Regions from separate parts of the Alteromonas sp. HB246098 genome, predicted to be linked through region 1. Evidence: predicted binding sites of a transcription regulator. Region 1 holds the regulator's gene; each other region holds the start of a gene.
The links. Region 1 encodes sigma-54, which starts transcription at its own class of promoters, with help from an activator protein. Its sites were predicted from a motif close to GTTGGCACGNNNNTNGNNT; they were not measured.
Positions count from the first base shown of each region.

Region 2: a site for sigma-54 is predicted at 3,638-3,656, ahead of ACYTPF_RS12855 (DUF2726 domain-containing protein). Genes of this name have one in related genera too.
Region 3: a site for sigma-54 is predicted at 2,593-2,611, ahead of nirB (nitrite reductase large subunit NirB). Genes of this name have one in related genera too.

Region 1 is NZ_JBTZUG010000007.1:235,663-241,809, reverse strand. Features, by position in the region: gene lptA (lipopolysaccharide transport periplasmic protein LptA) at 1-357, shown strand, start outside; gene lptB (LPS export ABC transporter ATP-binding protein) at 360-1,085, shown strand; gene ACYTPF_RS15595 (RNA polymerase factor sigma-54) at 1,159-2,640, shown strand; gene hpf (ribosome hibernation promoting factor) at 2,671-2,958, shown strand; gene ptsN (PTS IIA-like nitrogen regulatory protein PtsN) at 2,972-3,415, shown strand; gene rapZ (RNase adapter RapZ) at 3,499-4,344, shown strand; gene ACYTPF_RS15575 (HPr family phosphocarrier protein) at 4,344-4,616, shown strand; gene mgtE (magnesium transporter) at 4,792-6,147, shown strand, end outside.
Region 2 is NZ_JBTZUG010000005.1:250,701-256,847, forward strand. Features, by position in the region: gene ACYTPF_RS12835 (rhodanese-like domain-containing protein) at 1-113, opposite strand, end outside; gene ACYTPF_RS12840 (cobalamin-binding protein) at 173-1,081, opposite strand; gene ACYTPF_RS12845 (cobalamin biosynthesis protein CobD/CbiB) at 1,078-2,025, opposite strand; gene ACYTPF_RS12850 (5'-methylthioadenosine/adenosylhomocysteine nucleosidase) at 2,027-2,728, opposite strand; gene ACYTPF_RS12855 (DUF2726 domain-containing protein) at 2,896-3,483, opposite strand; gene ACYTPF_RS12860 (hypothetical protein) at 3,691-4,140, opposite strand; gene ACYTPF_RS12865 (FAD-dependent oxidoreductase) at 4,337-5,752, opposite strand; gene gltB (glutamate synthase large subunit) at 5,766-6,147, opposite strand, start outside.
Region 3 is NZ_JBTZUG010000007.1:97,680-103,826, forward strand. Features, by position in the region: gene ACYTPF_RS15025 (hypothetical protein) at 163-450, opposite strand; gene ACYTPF_RS15030 (SulP family inorganic anion transporter) at 910-2,475, shown strand; gene nirB (nitrite reductase large subunit NirB) at 2,788-5,337, shown strand; gene nirD (nitrite reductase small subunit NirD) at 5,395-5,763, shown strand; gene ACYTPF_RS15045 (nitrate reductase) at 5,858-6,147, shown strand, end outside.

The sequences.
Region 1 (6,147 bases):
GAAGCTGATGAAGTAGAAGTAATAGCTACAGATGGCAGCGGCCGTGAAATATTTATCGCTCGTGGCAACCCTGCAAGCTATTCTCAATCACTAGAAGACGGTACACCGGTATCAGCGAAAGCTAATGAAATTCGCTATGAAGTAATTAATCGCACTATTTCTCTGGCGGGTAATGCTGAGCTACAGCAAGATACCAGTAAAGTGCAAGGTGATAAGATTACGTTCGATATGATTACTGAACAATTGCTTGCAACGGGTGGCGCCGGTGAAGATGGTGAAGGTCGTGTAACCACAGTGTTTACCCCTGACACCATTCGTAAAACATCGTCTAAGAAAGACAACGAGGACAATGAATAGCAATGGCAACTTTGAGCGCTAAAAACCTTGCTAAATCGTATAAATCGCGACAGGTTGTTCGCGACGTAAGCCTTTCAGTGTCTACCGGTCAAATTGTTGGTCTTCTCGGCCCTAATGGAGCTGGTAAGACCACTACTTTTTACATGATTGTAGGTTTGGTCAACTTAGACAAAGGCAAGATCGAAATTGATGATAATGAGCTTACTCACCAGCCAATGCATGAGCGCGCACGCCGCGGTATAGGCTACCTCCCGCAAGAGGCATCAATATTTAGAAAGCTTACGGTACATGAAAATATCATGGCCATTTTGCAAACCCGTAAAGATTTAAATTCACAACAGCAAGAAGAAGAAGCAGATGCCCTACTTGATGAATTTAATATCAACCATATACGTAATAGTACGGGGATGAGTTTGTCAGGGGGAGAACGGCGTCGCGTAGAGATTGCACGAGCTCTGGCAGCAAAACCACAGTTTATTTTGTTAGACGAACCATTTGCCGGTGTTGATCCAATATCAGTTAATGATATAAAGAAGATAATACAGCATCTGCGAGATAGGGGTATTGGTATCCTTATCACGGACCATAACGTACGCGAAACATTGGATGTTTGTGAAAAAGCGTACATTGTGAGTCATGGCGAGCTTATTGCGCAAGGAACTGCGGAACAGGTTTTAAGTAATCAAAAAGTAAGGGACGTATACCTAGGCGAACAATTCAGGCTATAGTTAGTGTAACCGAATTGTCATTTTTCAGTTTCGCTCTGGTATATTTAATTTAGAGCATTTAAATAAGACGTAGATGAAACCATCTTTACAGCTAAAATTTAGCCAACAACTTACCATGACACCTCAGCTGCAGCAGGCCATTAAGCTGCTGCAGCTTTCTACGCTTGATCTTCAGCAAGAGATTCAAGAAGCGCTCGACTCTAATCCGCTTTTAGAAGTGGAAGAAGGTAGCGACGAGCCACAAGTAGAAAAGAACAATGTCGATAGTGACGATAGCGCTGCTGAAGCGACAGCTTCTGCATCAAGCGACACGCTAGAAGCAGGAGATGCACTGGAGAAGAATGACCTTCCCGATGAGCTACCTATCGACAGCACTTGGGATGAGTATTATTCCGCTTCTTCTGCGCCAGCACCTGGTCCATCTAATGATGATGAACAAATCTTTCAAGGTGAGACCACTGAAGACATACAAGAGCACTTGCTTTGGCAAATGCGCCTCACTCATTTTTCGGATACTGACCGCGCCATTGCTACTGCAATCATCGATTCGATTGACGAATCAGGTTATTTGACCGTTACTCTTGACGATATCTTAGAAGCGGTCAACGATGATGATCTTGAAGAGCCTATCGAAATGGACGAAATAGAATGTGTACTTAAGCGTATTCAAATGTTCGACCCCATTGGTTCAGGTTCTCGTACCCCTCAAGAATGTCTTATGGTGCAATTGCGCCAGTTTTCAGAAGACACACCGTGGCTTGCTGAAGCGAAGCAGCTTATTGAGGAATATTCAGATTTACTGAGCAGTAAAGACTACCGCACCCTAATGCGTAAGAGCCGATTAAAAGAAGATCAGCTGCGCGAAGCAATGCGTTTACTTCAAACCTTGAATCCACGTCCAGGTAGTGCTTTAGTTACTAAAGAGCCTGAGTACGTTATTCCTGATGTCTCGGTAACCAAGAAAAATGGCCGTTGGGTGGTTGAGCTGAACCCCGACAGTCTGCCGAAATTAAGCGTAAATCAACAGTACGCAGCAATGAGTCGCCGTGCTAAGAACAGTAGCGATTCACAATTCATCCGCTCACACATGCAAGAGGCCAAGTGGTTCATAAAGAGCCTTGAATCTCGTAACGATACCTTAATGAAGGTCGCAAATTGTATTGTGCAGCAGCAAATGGGCTTTTTTGAGCACGGCCCGGAAATGATGAAACCAATGGTACTAAATGATGTCGCAGAAATGGTAGATATGCACGAATCGACTATTTCCCGTGTGACAACGCAAAAGTATATGCATACGCCTCGTGGTATCTTTGAATTGAAGTATTTCTTCTCAAGCCACGTAGCAACTGAGTCAGGTGGTGAATGTTCATCTACAGCGATTCGTGCATTGATCAAGAAGTTAGTGGCTGCGGAAAATCCTAGCAAGCCGCTAAGTGATAGCAAGATTGCTTCGTTGTTGGCAGAGCAAGGCATAAAAGTCGCTCGGCGAACAATAGCAAAATATCGGGAATCGTTATCGATCCCACCGTCGAACCAACGCAAAAGCCTTATTTAACTAGGCTTAAATATATAAGGAAGACGAAATATGCAAATCAACCTCACTGGTCATCATGTCGAAATCACCGACTCTTTGCGTAATTATGTCGATACGAAGTTCAGCAAACTTGAACGTCACTTTGATCACATTTCTAATGTGCATGTCATCCTGAACGTTGAAAAATTAAATCAAAAAGCCGAAGCGACTGTTCATTTAAGTGGCGCTGAAGTATTCGCATCCTCAGAAAATACCGACATGTATGCGGCGATTGACAGCATGGTTGATAAACTCGACCGGCAGGTAATCAAGCATAAGGAAAAACTGAAAAAACATTAGTAGTTAATTAAGCATGGATATACAAGCCATCGTAAGTCTGGACCGCACCGAGTGTGCGGTTCAGTGTAATAGTAAAAAGCGAATTCTTGAGATCATCGCTGATATCGCTGCCAAGCAAAATGATAACATCGACCAGGCAACGGTTTTAAATAGCTTAATGGCTCGAGAACGTATGGGTAGCACGGGTATTGGCAACGGCATAGCACTGCCTCACGGTCGCCTGGCTGGCCTTGAGAAGGTAATAGCAATTGTTGTAACAAGCACACCAGCTATCAACTTTGATGCCCTAGATGAAAAGCCCGTAGACATATTTTTTGCGCTACTCGTTCCCGAAGAGCAAACCGAAGGACACCTTCAAACACTGGCTACCGTAGCAGGTAAGCTCAGTGACAAAGAAACAATTAAAACAATACGCCGTGCAACAACCAGCGACGAGATTATTTCTGCATTAAGTTAAGCCATAAGAGCCTATACATTATAGATAGGCGCTTTATTCAACAACGCGTATGTGATGAAACCAGAATATAAGGGAGAGTTTAGGTGAAGCTGATCATAATCAGTGGTCGTTCAGGGTCTGGTAAGTCTGTCGCACTTCGCGCTTTGGAAGACTTAGGTTATTACTGTGTTGATAATATCCCAGTAAATTTGCTTCCCACCCTCACCCATACTGTTGTTGATGAATACGACCAAGTTGCAGTAAGTATCGACGTAAGGAATCTTCCCAAAAATCCAGATGACTTGGTAGAGATTCTAGATTATCTGCCTTCTTCTTGGTCGATGACTATAGTGTACATTGACGCAAGCGATGACGTACTGGTCAAGCGGTTTAGCGAAACTCGCCGTCTTCATCCTTTAGCTAAACTAAATAAGTCTCTATCGGAGGCTATTAGAGCAGAATCTGCGCTCCTTGCTCCAATTACTGAACGCGCTGATTTATACCTTGATACAGATAAGCTAACGATACACCAACTCGCCGAACTTATTCGGGAACGTATTTTAGGGAAGAAAAGTTCACGCCTTGTACTGGTGTTCGAATCGTTTGGCTTTAAACACGGCATTCCTAAAGACGCAGATTATGTTTTTGATGCGCGCTTCCTTCCCAACCCTCATTGGGAACCTGACCTTAGACACCTTACTGGGTTAGATTCCCCCGTGGAGGTATTTTTAGGCTCACAACCTGTAGTAACCAAATTTATCTGGCAGATACAGAACTTAATGACCACATGGCTTCCTCACCTAGAGCGCAACAATAGAAGCTATGTAACGGTAGCGATTGGTTGCACTGGCGGCCAGCACCGCTCTGTCTATATTGCCCAAACCTTGTCGAAAACCTTCAGTGAAATACATCCTGATGTTCAAATTCGTCACCGAGAGCTTAACCAGTAATGACTATTCAAAAAACGCTTACTATCGTTAATAAACTAGGTTTACACGCTAGAGCAGCCACGCAATTGGTTAAGCTTGCTAATCAATTTGATGCCAAAATCATATTGAAAAAAGGTGATAAAGAAGCCGATGCAAGTAGCGTTTTAGGCTTGATGATGCTGGAAAGTCATCAGGGCGAACAGGTAGATGTTATTGTCGATGGTGATGACGCGGTCGATGCACTTGCTGCCATCGAGGAGCTAATTGAAGGCAGATTTAACGAAGACGAATAGTCTCAACACGCTTCACTCTTGACGAATTAATCAACAGCTAACTTAGTAATTCCAAATTCTTGCGTAAAAGCCACGCAATTATCATGACAGACTTATTATAATTGCGATATTCTACGCACACTTAGGCTAAAACAGTCTCTATTTTTCCATCTCAGCATAGTAGGAATAACGCCTTATGGCAGAAGCGCTTGTTTCTAAATACGTACAAACCCAATTACGTGCACTTAACGCAGCGTTAATAAACGGGCAATTTGTATCTGTACGTAAGCTTCTGCTTGAACTTCCTCCTTCAGACGTTGCGCATATTCTTGAGTCTAGTCCAAGCAGGACCCGTGATGAGTTGTGGGAGTTAATTGATAGCGATTTTCACGGCGACATTTTAGAAGAACTGTCTGACGATGTTCGAAACGGTATTATAACAAAGATGCTCCCCGCCAACGTGGTTGACGCACTTGAAGAGATGGATACCGATGACTTAGCAGAAACGCTGAGTAGTCTTCCTGAACCTGTGTTGGCAGACATTCTCGATTCAATGGATGCCCAAGACCGCGTACGTGCAGAGCAAGCACTGTCTTACGGTGAAGAAACCGCTGGTTTCATCATGAACACCGACACCATTACCTTGCGTCCTGACGTCACCATTGATGTGGTTCTCCGTTACATTCGTTTAAAAGGTGAGTTACCAGAAAATACAGACACCTTCTATGTAGTAAATAGGACCGACAACCTAGTTGGTATCGTCCCCGTTGCCCGTCTACTCACCGCGGATACCGACGACAAAGTGTCTGATGTCATGGACGAAGAGTCAGAGGCCATTCCGGTAAACATGCCCGACGATGAAGTTGCTAGCCTTTTCGAGCGATATAACTGGCTTTCAGCGCCCGTAGTTGATGAGAATCATCGCTTAGTGGGCCGAATTACCATTGACGACGTGGTTGATATTATTCGTGAAGACGCCGAGCACTCAATGATGAGTATGGCGGGTCTTGATGACGACGAAGATACCTTTGCACCGGTTATGCAAAGTACCAAACGACGCTCGGTGTGGCTGGCGGTAAACTTGGTGACGGCGCTAATGGCCGCCATGGTGAGCGACTTATTCGAAGCAACACTCAGCCAACTGGCTGTGTTAGCTATATTAAATACCATTGTTCCCAGTATGGGCGGTGTAGCGGGTAACCAAACGCTGACCCTTGTTATTCGTGGTATGGCACTAGGTCATGTAAATGCCAGCAACTCGCGATGGCTTATTAGTAAAGAAATCTCTATCGGCTTTTTAAATGGCGCAATTTGGGCGGTGCTTATTGCTTCTGTCATCGCCCTTTGGAAACAAGACTACATGCTAGGCGTTATTATTGCCTTTGCGATGATGGTAAACATGATTGCGGCGGCGCTTGCAGGCGCGACCTTACCCATGATCATGAAGCGTCTTAAGATAGACCCTGCCTTAGCAGGCAGTGTTATCTTAACTACGATAACTGATGTAGTGGGTATTTTTGCGTTCTTAGGTACTGCGACGCTGTTTTTAATT
Region 2 (6,147 bases), on a different contig from region 1:
AGATAAGGAGAAGCGGCAACAGAAGCTTGCGCCGTCGCTTTCGCTGTGCACTGAAGCGAAACAAATAATGCAACACTAACAACAACTAGAAAACCCGCAACAACAATCCGCATGAAAAGATGCTCTTACCTTCTTACTGATATTTTAGACTTAAGTATAACGCTTATGCGTTTTATTTAATACCTTCACATAATGATTTTAGTTCATTTATTAATCGTAGTGAAAAGCGGCTAGTGACATCCGGGTCGACCACAATAAGCGGTGCATCAAGAAACCCGCGATGAGCGCGCCAGAATACTTCTAGCTCTTCGTGTGAACTCTTGGAGGCGGCAATGAGTGCATGAGGTTGGCGAACTAGCACGTCTTTAACCGCTACTTGAGGGTAATCTATCGGGCTATCGTGAAATAGCGTTTGAGCCCCGCAAACATTTAATAGTTTATTTCCCCAGGCATGGGGGCCAATAGTAATAAGTGGCGCCGTCCATGAATAGTAGAACACCTGTTTGCGTGGCTCGTTATCGTATTTTAGTCTTAGGTTTTTTAACTCGCTAAGAAAGTCATTGGTGAGTTGGGTGGCTTTTTTTTGCGTGTTAGTAAGTGCGCCAAGCCTTTTTATTTCACCAGCAATATCTGTGATATTTCCGACCTTGCTGGTAAATACATTAAGCCCCATTGAAGAAAGTTTATGTATATCCTGAGGTTTGTTACCTCCATCCCAAGCAAGTATTAAATCTGGTTCTAACGCCACTATTGCCGCAATATCAGCACCTTGAAAATCGGCTATGCGTTGAATATTCTTGGCAGCTTCTGGATAGTCACTGTAGTCGCTTACACCTACAAGGTTTGAACCTAAACCTAAACTAAATGCCCATTCTGTAAGGTGTGGAGCAAGGCTAATTATTTTTAAGTCAGTAGTATTCGCCTTTGAATGTGCTGTTAAATCGTTAGAAGAAAGTTGATCTTCGTTGGTTACTTTTTTTAGCTCAGGGGTAGGCTCTTCTGCTGTGTTAGCATGCGTGAAAATAGGCGTTGAGCACAGCAGTAAAAAGGAAAAAGCGCTTAGTACGCGTAATGTTTTCATAGCGCAACGGCCATAGCTAACAGGGTTAATGATGCAAGTGCACTAGTTGCTATCATAGCTAATGTAACCGTGCTTTTAGCTTTTAACATGTGGGAATACTTAACGTCATTTACGCCTCCTACGCGGGCATATCGAATTTTCTTATTGGCATAAATTGCTGGTCCACCCAATTTTACATCTAACACACCACCCATGAGTGCCAGAAGTAGTGACGTTTTATCTTTTACTGGTGAGCGTTTTATAGCGCTAATGCCTTTTACGGGATGGCTAATTAACAAAGTTATAAGGCCACCAATAGCAGCGGGTGGAAGGGAAAGTAAATAAACCAGTTTACGAACAGGTTTGGCAAAGAGTGCCATACCAGGCGTGCGGTAGTGCCATTGCCACGATGTAAGCAAAAGTAACCGATAGATCAGTGCACCTATTGGCCCTGCAACCACAAAGTAAAAAATAACGCCGCAATACAGGTAAAGAAATTTAAGCCAAAGCGACTCAATCGCTGCTTTAGCAATACCAATATCTGTCAGAGAGTTACATTGACGTGCGGTAATGGTCTGAACCATTTCTCGTGCGAGAGACTTTTTGTTTCTGCCAACACTTGCCAGCACTTTTTTATACTGCTGACGCTGGTAGCCAAAATCGAGCAGCACGACAAGAATAATGGCTTCAAAGAAAACGGGGTACTGGGCCATATATACTAAAATGGTGATACAAACTACTAAAGGCGCAAGTAAGACTAGTGCGGCTAACGAACCCGAAATGTAGTGCTGAGATGGACCGAAGTCTCGTGATGGCACTACCTTACGCCCCATTTGCAAAACGAGGTAGCGCATAAGTGTTAGGGGGTGAGTACTTTGGGGCCAACGCCACAAGGCATCTACGGCAATAGCCAGCCAAAGTACCAATAGCGACTGATATTGCGGGTCGCTAATTACCTCTGTCATATTATTTTGCGAGGGCCTTGATCATTGCCATAACTAGCTGTGCAGAATGCTTAGCAGCAGTGTCTAAATATTCTTTGAAGCTTACTGACGATGTTTTTCCAGCAATATCTGATAACGAGCGAATCACAAGAAACGGTGTATCAAGCATATGACAGGTTTGACCGATAGCTGCGCCTTCCATTTCCACCGCTTTCATATCGGGGAAGTTTTCACGTAATTCCGCCACAGCTTCATCGCTCCCGATAAAAGCATCACCGGTGCAAATCAAGCCCGTTGTCGATTGCAATGAGGAAATCTCTGCAGCTGCACTACGCGCTGTTTCCATTAATGCGGTATCACAGCGAAAATCTTCAGGCATACCTGCACATTGACCAAGCTTGTAACCAAAATGAGTTAAATCGGCGTCGTGGTGAATAACGTGACTTGCAATAACTAAGTCACCAATATTCAAATTTTTGTCGAAACCACCAGCAGAGCCTGTATTCACGACAGCATCAGGAGCGTACTGTTCAATCAATACAGTGGTAGCGATAGCAGCTGCCACTTTACCAATGCCGCACTTAACTAACACCACTTCCATGTCGTTAAGTGTGCCTTCATAAAATGTAAGGTGTTTCCACTTTGTCTCTTTTACATTCCAAAGCGATGCTTTAAGTAGCGCAACTTCTTCATCCATTGCGCCTAAAATACCAATTTTGTTCATAACTCTACCGACGGTGTTGAGGGAATTTAACGCGTGAATACGCTGTTGAATGCACTAATTGTATAAGGAAAATAGAGAAACTGACAGAAAAATGCCTTTGTTACCGCTATTTGAGAGTAAGAAAACAGTAAAGTAACAAAGGCTAGGGGAAGCTTAAATTAACCCTATCAGGCAGCAGCTGGTCTGCTTGAACGTACTGGACGGGTAGGGCGCTTGGGTGGTTCTGGGTTGTGCGTAGGTAACTGTGCCATTTTATTTTGTAAACGACGATAAGGAATAAGTTTGTTTTCTAAGCACTCGCGAATATCGTCAACCGTGTAGCCAGATTTAACTTTAATCCTAGCGTGCGGAAGGCCTGCAGCATCTAAAGCGCCCGTTACAAACCAATCTTTTTGCGTTTTATAGCCTTCTTTCCCTTGGCTGTGAACCAAATCGATAGCCATAACAGGGCTCATATCTTGTTTATCGACCAGTACAAAGTCGAGTTGTCTGCTAGATGCTCTGCTAAGTGCTTGGCTTGCTGTCTTCTTGTTGGCTGATTGACGTACTGATACCAGGTCATTAAGGCGTACGCGGCACACTATTCTAAACTCTCGACCCATGGCCTGTTCAATAAGGTTTAAAAAAGTATGCTCTACCGGAGTGAACAGTTGTGCTTTTCGCCTAAATGGAAATGCCACTCCACCGTCTGACAACTTTATGGCACCTAGTGCAACGACTATAAGTAACATCATTAAAATAATTGCCAATTCCATCGTAACCCTCGCAAATATCAATAGAAAAAGTCATGACACGAGTAACTGAAGGTCAGCCTAGCCCAGTATATAGTTTAGCGGCATGAACTTTGTTTACGGCATAGGCGTCATAAAAATGACGCTTACTGCTGTCATGAAGTAGTTATTGATGAAATTGCAAAGCGGGTGCCAACATGAACTATTTCGCTAGCAAACTTAACCTAGTTTCTAGTGGGTTTTTGAGGTGACCAGAATATCGACTTGAGAGCCCGCGTTATCAGGGCTTATTATGACTCTTATTGTTTTATCTTCTGATGAAAGCAGAGTACGGCCCCTAACAGGGGAATGAGACTTTAACGATGGATGGGCTGTTTCATAAACGCCGAGTATTTCGTTAGGCGTGCGTGGTGAGTGGTAAACCATCACAGCTGACGTGTCTTTTTCAAAGGCTTGGCACTGTCTTGCATCATCAGAGATTTTCACCTGCTGAAACTCGGCTGGGCACGACACAATAGTAGGTTGGCTTAAAGACGGCATCGCATCCTGGTTATTTTTTTTCTCATTAATTTGGGCTTTCAACGAAGAATCTACGGAAAGGGTGTCTGCAAAACAGGCACTTCCAGCGGCTGAGGCTAATGCTAAACAAAGTGAAAATGTCCAAGTGTTTACGTGCTTCATAGGTAGGTTCTTCATCCAGTGGGCGATATTCTTTATTTATTTTTACGATACTAGAGGCGTTATTCTTTTGCTTCAACTAAACCTTGGTCTATTAAGGTATGTAAGAAGAGCTTTTCGTATCTTCTGGGACGTGTAAAACAAAAAAGCTCGATAGCGAGGCTATCGAGCTTTTAATAACAGAGAATATTCGCGAAGGTTAAACGCCAATATAATCCATGATACCTTCGGCAGCCTTACGGCCTTCGTCGATAGCGGTAACAACTAGGTCACTACCACGCACCATATCACCACCAGCAAAAACTTGTGGATGTGAAGTTTGGAAGGCAAACTTACCCGCAGAAGGGGCACGTACGCGACCTTTTTCATCAAGCATAATGCCGAAGTCAGCAAACCATGGCGCAGGGCTGGGCTGGAAGCCGAAGGCGATAATTACCGCGTCAGCTTCTAGTACGTGCTCTGAACCTTCTACTTCAACAGGACGGCGACGACCATTTACATCTGGCGGCCCCATTTCGGTTTTAACGAACTTAACGCCACAGGCTTTTCCGTTTTCATCAACGGCTATATCAAGAGGCTGTAGGTTGAATTTAAACTCAACGCCCTCTTCTTTAGCGTTAACCACTTCGCGGCGTGAACCAGGCATACTTTCTTCGTCACGACGATATGCACAGGTTACTTTTGCAGCTTCTTGACGAATTGAGGTGCGTACACAGTCCATGGTGGTATCACCACCACCTAGCACAACAACACGCTTGCCTTTCATGTCAACAAAATCAGCAGGATCTTTTTCAAGACCCATTACGCGATTGGTGTTGGCTATAAGGAAAGGAAGTGCATCATATACGCCTTCAACGTGTTCGTTGTCAAAGCCGCCTTGCATTGACTTGTACGTACCCATGCCTAAGAAAACGGCGTCGTACTTATCGATTAAGTCCTGGAACTGTATGTCTTTACCAATCTCAGTGTTAAGTACGAACTCAACACCCATCTCGGTAAAGATTTGGCGGCGTAACTTGATAACATCTTTCTCTAGCTTGAAAGACGGGATCCCGAATGTTAACAGGCCACCAATTTCTTCGTATTTATCGTAAACAACAGGTTTAACGCCGTTACGAACTAGAATATCAGCACATGCCAGACCTGCAGGACCTGCACCTACAATTGCCACTTTTTTGTCGGTCCATACCACGTCAGACATATCTGGGCGCCAGCCCATTTTGAATGCGGTATCAGTAATGTACTTTTCAATACTACCGATAGTTACCGCACCAAAATCGTCATTCAGCGTGCACGCTCCTTCGCAAAGTCTGTCTTGTGGACATACGCGACCACATACTTCCGGCAGGCTGTTGGTTTTATGAGAAAGTTCCGCTGCTTCTAGAATACGGCCCTCATTTGCCAAGCTTAACCACTGAGGAATGTAGTTGTGCACGGGGCACTTCCATTCACAATACGGGTTACCGCAGTCCAAGCAGCGATCCGCTTGGCCTTCGGTTTGAGATTGGCTCAGCGGCTGATAGATTTCCGCGAACTCTTGTTTACGTACCATGATCGGCTTTTTAGGCGGATCGATACGTTCAACATCGACAAATTGATATACGTTCTTTGCCATAAACTAAATCCTCCTACTGAGCCTGAATGCGTAATTCAGCACTTGAACGACTGATGTGACCAAGCAAGTTTTTCACATCACTGGTTTTTGGCTTAATAAGCTTAAAGCGTTTCAGCGTTGCGGCGAAATCAGTAAGCAGTGACAACGAGTGCTCGCTTCCTGTTTCTTCGTAATGCTGATTAATTAAGCCACGTAAGTGCTCAGCAAGAATCGCTTTGTCTTCAATAGGCATAACATCAACAAGCTCGGCGTTTACACGGTTATCAAGGTCGTCGCCATCATCCATAAGATAAGCAAAACCACCTGTCATACCTGCGCCGAAGTTCACGCCAACCGGACCAAGTACGGCAATAATACCGCCAGTCATATATTCACAGCCGTTATCGCCAATGCCT
Region 3 (6,147 bases), 140 kb from region 1:
CGTAATGTGCTGATTGCGCAATAGGCGTGACTTTTATAGGTATTAAGCAAAATCACTTGCTATTTGATGAGTTGAAAGTGCCGGGCACTTTAGGAGAGATCGCAAGCGGCATTGCACTTTAGTGGTGCAATGCGCCTGTAGATACTTTGATTTAATACAAAGCTAGTTTCTTACTACGCGGAGAAACCAACCGACAAAGAGAGAAATCAAGAAGCCGAAGAAGGCAATCATCGTAGTAATGGTGAGCATTTGCCCTGAGAAGTCTGCACTTTCCCCAGTATGTTCGCTTACCAGCATTCCTGAAGCCTTGAAAATAAACAGCGCAGCGACAGAAAATAGTAAGATAACGGCGGTAGACATAATGGTGGCTTTCCAATAAGCCTTTGGCGACATCCAGTGAATAGCGCCTGCTACTAGCACGCACAAAATGGTAAGAATATAAGGTACCACGTAAACTCCTCGTTAAATAAGACCTATGCCTTACATCATTGCCACATCATTAAGTGCAACTCAGCGCAAAGTAGCGGGCCAATTACACGAGCTAAAGCTACGAGCTAATGCTACGGACTAATGCTACGAGCTAAGCGCACCGATGGGCTAGGTTATTAAAATACTGCAATACGATGCCACGTAAGAGGCCTTTTGTCAGCAAAGGCCCTAAAAATTTAGCGCACCTGAAACTAAACCGAGAAGCCGCGTTAACAAGAAACTAAATGGCTTTTGCTTTTGTTGTCTTGCCGCTGGCCCCTCTGAACTGTGTTTATGCGTCAGTAACAATCTATTAAAAGATTTTAAGCTACAATGGTGGTAGAATCGCCGAAAAATCATCCTGCCTACTTGGTGTACTGCTATCACGCGGTTTACGCCACGGTGGGTTGTTGTGTTTAACATCTTAGCTTCTGAGAGAACATGTTCGATTTAATTACCAGTAAAGACAGCAACGTTAAGAACGACGTGCTATCAGGTATTACAGTGGCACTTGCCCTGGTCCCTGAAGCCGTCGCATTTGCATTTGTAGCCGGCGTAGAACCAATGATTGGCCTTTATGCGGCTTTCATGATGGGCTTGATCACTTCTGCTATTGGCGGTCGCCCTGGAATGATTTCTGGTGCTACCGGCGCCATGGCCGTTGTAATGGTGGCACTGGTTGCCCAGCACGGCGTGCAGTATTTATTTGCCGCGGTTATTTTAGCCGGCTTACTGCAAATTATGTGCGGTATATTCAAGCTCGGTAAGTTTATTCGTTTAGTGCCATATCCGGTAATGCTTGGCTTTGTAAACGGTCTTGCAATCGTTATTTTCTTAGCTCAGCTAGGCCAGTTTAAAGTTACTAACGCTGCTGGAGAATTGCAGTGGATGGAAGGTACGCTGTTATACTGGATGCTAGGGCTAGTGGCGTTAACCATGGCCATTATCTATTTACTGCCTAAGCTAACCAAAGCTGTTCCTGCGTCGCTAGTAGCGATTGTTACGGTAACAGCATTAGTACACGGTCTTGACCTTGAAGCACGTACGGTAATCGACTTTGTTCGTGACTTGCTACCGGCTGACCAGCGCGACACTGCAACGCTTGCTGGCGAGCTTCCTAGCTTTGCTATTCCTATGGTGCCGTTCACCTGGGAAACCTTCATGATAGTACTACCAACCTCAGTGATCCTTTGCTTGGTTGGTCTAATTGAATCGCTTCTTACCCTTTCATTAATTGATGAAATGACGGATACCCGCGGACGTGGTAACAAAGAGTGCGTTGGCCAAGGCGTTGCAAATACTGTTAACGGTTTCTTCGGTGGTATGGGCGGTTGCGCCATGATTGGTCAAAGTATGATTAATATTAACTCTGGTGGCCGTGGCCGCTTATCCGGTATTACTGCCGCACTTGTACTATTGGGCTTCATTCTATTTGCAGCACCGCTTATTGAAATGATCCCGCTTGCTGCTCTTGTTGGCGTTATGTTCGTGGTAGTTATCGCTACCTTCGAGTGGGCCTCATTCAGAATTATTCGCGGCGTAAACAAAGAAGATGCCTTTGTATTATTTCTAGTCACAGGCGTTACCGTTATCGCTGACCTGGCTATTGCAGTTGTTGTGGGTGTTATTGTTTCCGCACTGGTGTTTGCATGGAAACACGCTCGTCATATCGAAGCGAGATCTCATATCGATAACGACGGTTGGAAAGTCTATGAGCTAGACGGCCCGCTCTTCTTCGGCTCGGTATCGCATTTCAAAGACCTGTTTGATATAGCCAACGATCCTAACGATGTAGTTATTGACTTTAAAGACTCTCGCATTTGGGATTCATCAGGTATCGATGCGCTAGATACCCTTGCTGATAAATACGAAGAGCAGGGTAAAAAGCTACACATTCGCCATATCAGTGATGAATGTCGTTCACTGCTTCGTAAGGCTGATAAGTTTGTTGAAATTAACGTGGTTGAAGACCCTCGCTACCGCGTAGCGACGGATAAGCTGGCCTAAGTTATTTGATAGCCTCAATGCACCAAGTAAACACAGTTTTGCGTTTGTTTGGTGCAGTTATGAAGTCTGAATAATGCTTATTTTGCAGTAAATCAAATAAAAACAATGAATTACGTTTTTGGCACTGAACTTGGATAGCTATAAACGTAAAGTGTGTTTTGGTGATTTGTGTCAATCGCTGAAAATTGTGTGATTTATAACACTCCGTAAAATGTGTTAGCCGACCTAAACCGTTGGCAAAATAGGCAACGAAGCCCGCATCAACGAAAGTTGAAGCGGGCTTTTTTTTTGTCCCGAAAAAAGGGGAATATCATGACTTCATTGGACTCAAAAACGCAAATTGTCGTCGTAGGCAACGGCATGGTGGGGCATCATTTTGTAGAGCAGCTTCACCAAAGCGATGCCAATGTAGAAATAACCGTTTTATGCGGCGAGTCTCGCCTCGCGTACGATCGCGTTTATCTGTCATCATTTTTTAGTGGCGCTAGTGCTGATGACCTAGCGCTTACCACACCCGCTCAATACGCTGAATGGGGCGTAAACGTAGTCACCAATGCCTTAGTGACCGATATTGACCGTGATAATAATAAAGTCACGACTTCAGAAGGGCAGGTGTTTAGCTACGATAAGCTGGTTCTTGCCACTGGTTCTTATCCATTCGTGCCCCCCATTCCCGGGAACGACCAAGAGCATTGCTTAGTGTACCGCACCATAGACGATCTACTCGCTATTGAAGCGTCAGCAGCGGTGAGCAAAGTAGGCGTTGTCGTTGGTGGTGGTCTTCTAGGTTTAGAAGCTGCGAATGCCTTAAAGCAAGCTGGGCTAGATACTCACGTGGTTGAATTCGCACCACAGCTTATGGCGGTGCAGCTAGACCAAGCCGGTGGTACCGTACTTAAAGACAAAATTGAAGATTTAGGCGTAACCGTTCATACCCAAAAAGCAACCCAAACTATCGAAGCTGGTGATACCTGTCGCTATAAAATGGTGTTTGCAGACGGCACTGCGTTAGAAACTGACATGATTTTATTCTCTGCCGGTATTCGACCTTCCGATCAGCTCGGCAGAAAATCAGCGCTAACTCTTGGTGAGCGCGGCGGTATTGTCATTGATAACCACTGCGTGACCTCTGACCCTAATATTTACGCAGTGGGCGAATGTGCGCTGTGGGACAACAAAATTTTTGGCTTGGTTGCACCTGGTTATACCATGGCGCGCACGGCAGTAAGTCATATAACAGGTGGCGATGCCGAGTTCGCTGGCGCAGATATGAGCACTAAACTCAAACTTATGGGCGTAGAAGTGGGTTCTATTGGCGATGCGCATGAACGTACGGAAGGTGCCCTAAGTTACACCTACTTAAATCAGCCTGAAGGCGTGTATAAAAAGCTGGTGGTAGATAGCGAACAAAAGCTCGTGCTTGGTGCCGTACTCGTTGGCGATACCAGCGACTACGATACGCTATTACAATATGCGCTTAACAACATCGAATTGCCTGAACACCCAGAGAGCCTAATTCTGCCATCATCCGATGCCGCACCAGCATTAGGTGCCGATGCACTGCCAGACACTGCATCTATATGCTCGTGCCTAAATGTAACGAAAGGCGACATTGTTTCAGCTATTGAAGGTGGCTGTTGCAGCGTTGGCGATGTAAAAGGTGAAACTAAAGCCAGTACTGGTTGTGGGGGCTGTGCTGCGTTGCTTAAAAATGTGGTAGATAGCGAGCTTGAAAAGCGCGGTGTTGAAGTATCAAAAGCGATTTGTGAGCACTTCAATTACACCCGACAAGAGCTGTTTCACATTGTTAAGGTTAACGGCATTCGCACCTTCGACGAGTTACTTGAACAGCATGGTGAAGGTTTAGGTTGTGAAATTTGTAAGCCTGCTGTGGGGTCTATTCTGGCATCAGTCTACAACGACTACATCCTAAAAGCTTCACACCTACCCCTGCAAGACACCAACGACATCTACCTTGGCAATATGCAAAAAGACGGTACCTATTCTGTAGTGCCTCGCGTTCCTGGCGGAGAAATTACGCCCGAGAAGCTCATTTTGTTAGGAGAAGTGGCGAAAGAATACAACCTTTACACCAAAATCACTGGTGGGCAGCGCATAGATTTATTTGGCGCTCGCGTAGAGCATTTACCTGATATATGGGAAAAGCTAGTAGCCGGTGGGTTTGAAACCGGTCACGCGTATGCGAAAGCGCTGCGTACAGTGAAATCGTGCGTGGGAAGTACATGGTGTCGCTACGGTGTGCAGGACTCAGTAGGCACGGCTATTGATTTGGAAAACCGATACAAAGGCCTACGTGCACCGCACAAAATTAAATTTGCCGTATCGGGTTGTACCCGAGAGTGTGCAGAGGCTCAAAGCAAAGACATTGGTGTTATTGCTACTGAGCAAGGCTGGAACCTATATGTGTGCGGAAACGGCGGTATGAAACCGCGACATGCAGACCTATTTGCCACAGACCTAGATACGGAAACGCTAATCAAATACATCGACCGCGTGCTGATGTTTTATGTGAAAACGGCCGACCGCTTACAGCGTACATCGGTGTGGATGGACAACCTAGAAGGTGGGTTAGCTTATCTGCAAGATGTTGTGATTAACGATGCACTTGGCATTAATGAAGAGCTTGAAGCACAGATGGATGCTGTAGTCGACGCTTATCAATGTGAGTGGAAAACCACGATTGAAGATCCTGAATCTCGTAAGCGTTTCCGTCAATTTGTAAACAGTAGTGCCAGCGACACCAATATTCAGTTTGTTTCAGAGCGAGGGCAGGTTCGTCCAGCTACTGAAGCTGAAAAAGTAGCAGGGAAAGATCAGTTTATTCCCGTCTCTATGGTGTAGTCCATAGACTTAATGGTGTAGCCACTGGCTTATCAACCTTGTTAGGAGATACAAATTATGACAGCTGCGCAAAACGTAATAGCGTCAGAACAGGCAGTGCAATGGCACCTTGTTTGTGAGACGAAGGACCTAGTGACAAACAGCGGCGTTTGCGCCCTTGTTGACTCACAGCAAGTGGCCATTTTCTGCTTGAAAATAAAGGGCGAAACTCAGGTTTTTGCCATTAGTAACTACGACCCTATTGGTAAAGCAAATGTGCTTTATCGCGGGCTTTTGGGGTCTATAGGCGGTGCGCCAGTTGTCGCTTCGCCGTTGTACAAAGAGCATTACTTTTTAGAAACAGGATTGTGTAAAGAACACGATGATGTATCCGTAACGGCTTACCCTGTGAAGGTCGAGAGCGAGAAGGTTTTTGTAGGCGTTTGAGCAAGCAGCCCCTATTTGAGTGCCTACATAAATAGAGCCTTCTTGCAAAAACGCATTCAACTACTTCGATATCGAAAAAGGTAATGAAATGAATATGGCTACACGACAACCCGACATGATGTCTGAACAATTAAGACAAACAACATGCCCATACTGCGGCGTAGGGTGTGGTGTAGATATCAGTTGCAACGTAAGCAAGCGTGCCGTAACCCTGGACACTGTTAAAGGCACGCCAGAGCATCCCGCCAATTATGGAAGATTGTGTGTTAAAGGAACAAACCTGCTTGAAACAAACGACCTAAATGGGCGTTTGCTTCACCCAACCATAGCAGGTCAATCGGTGGATTGGGACACGGCCACCGATGTGATTGCGGATAAGATCAC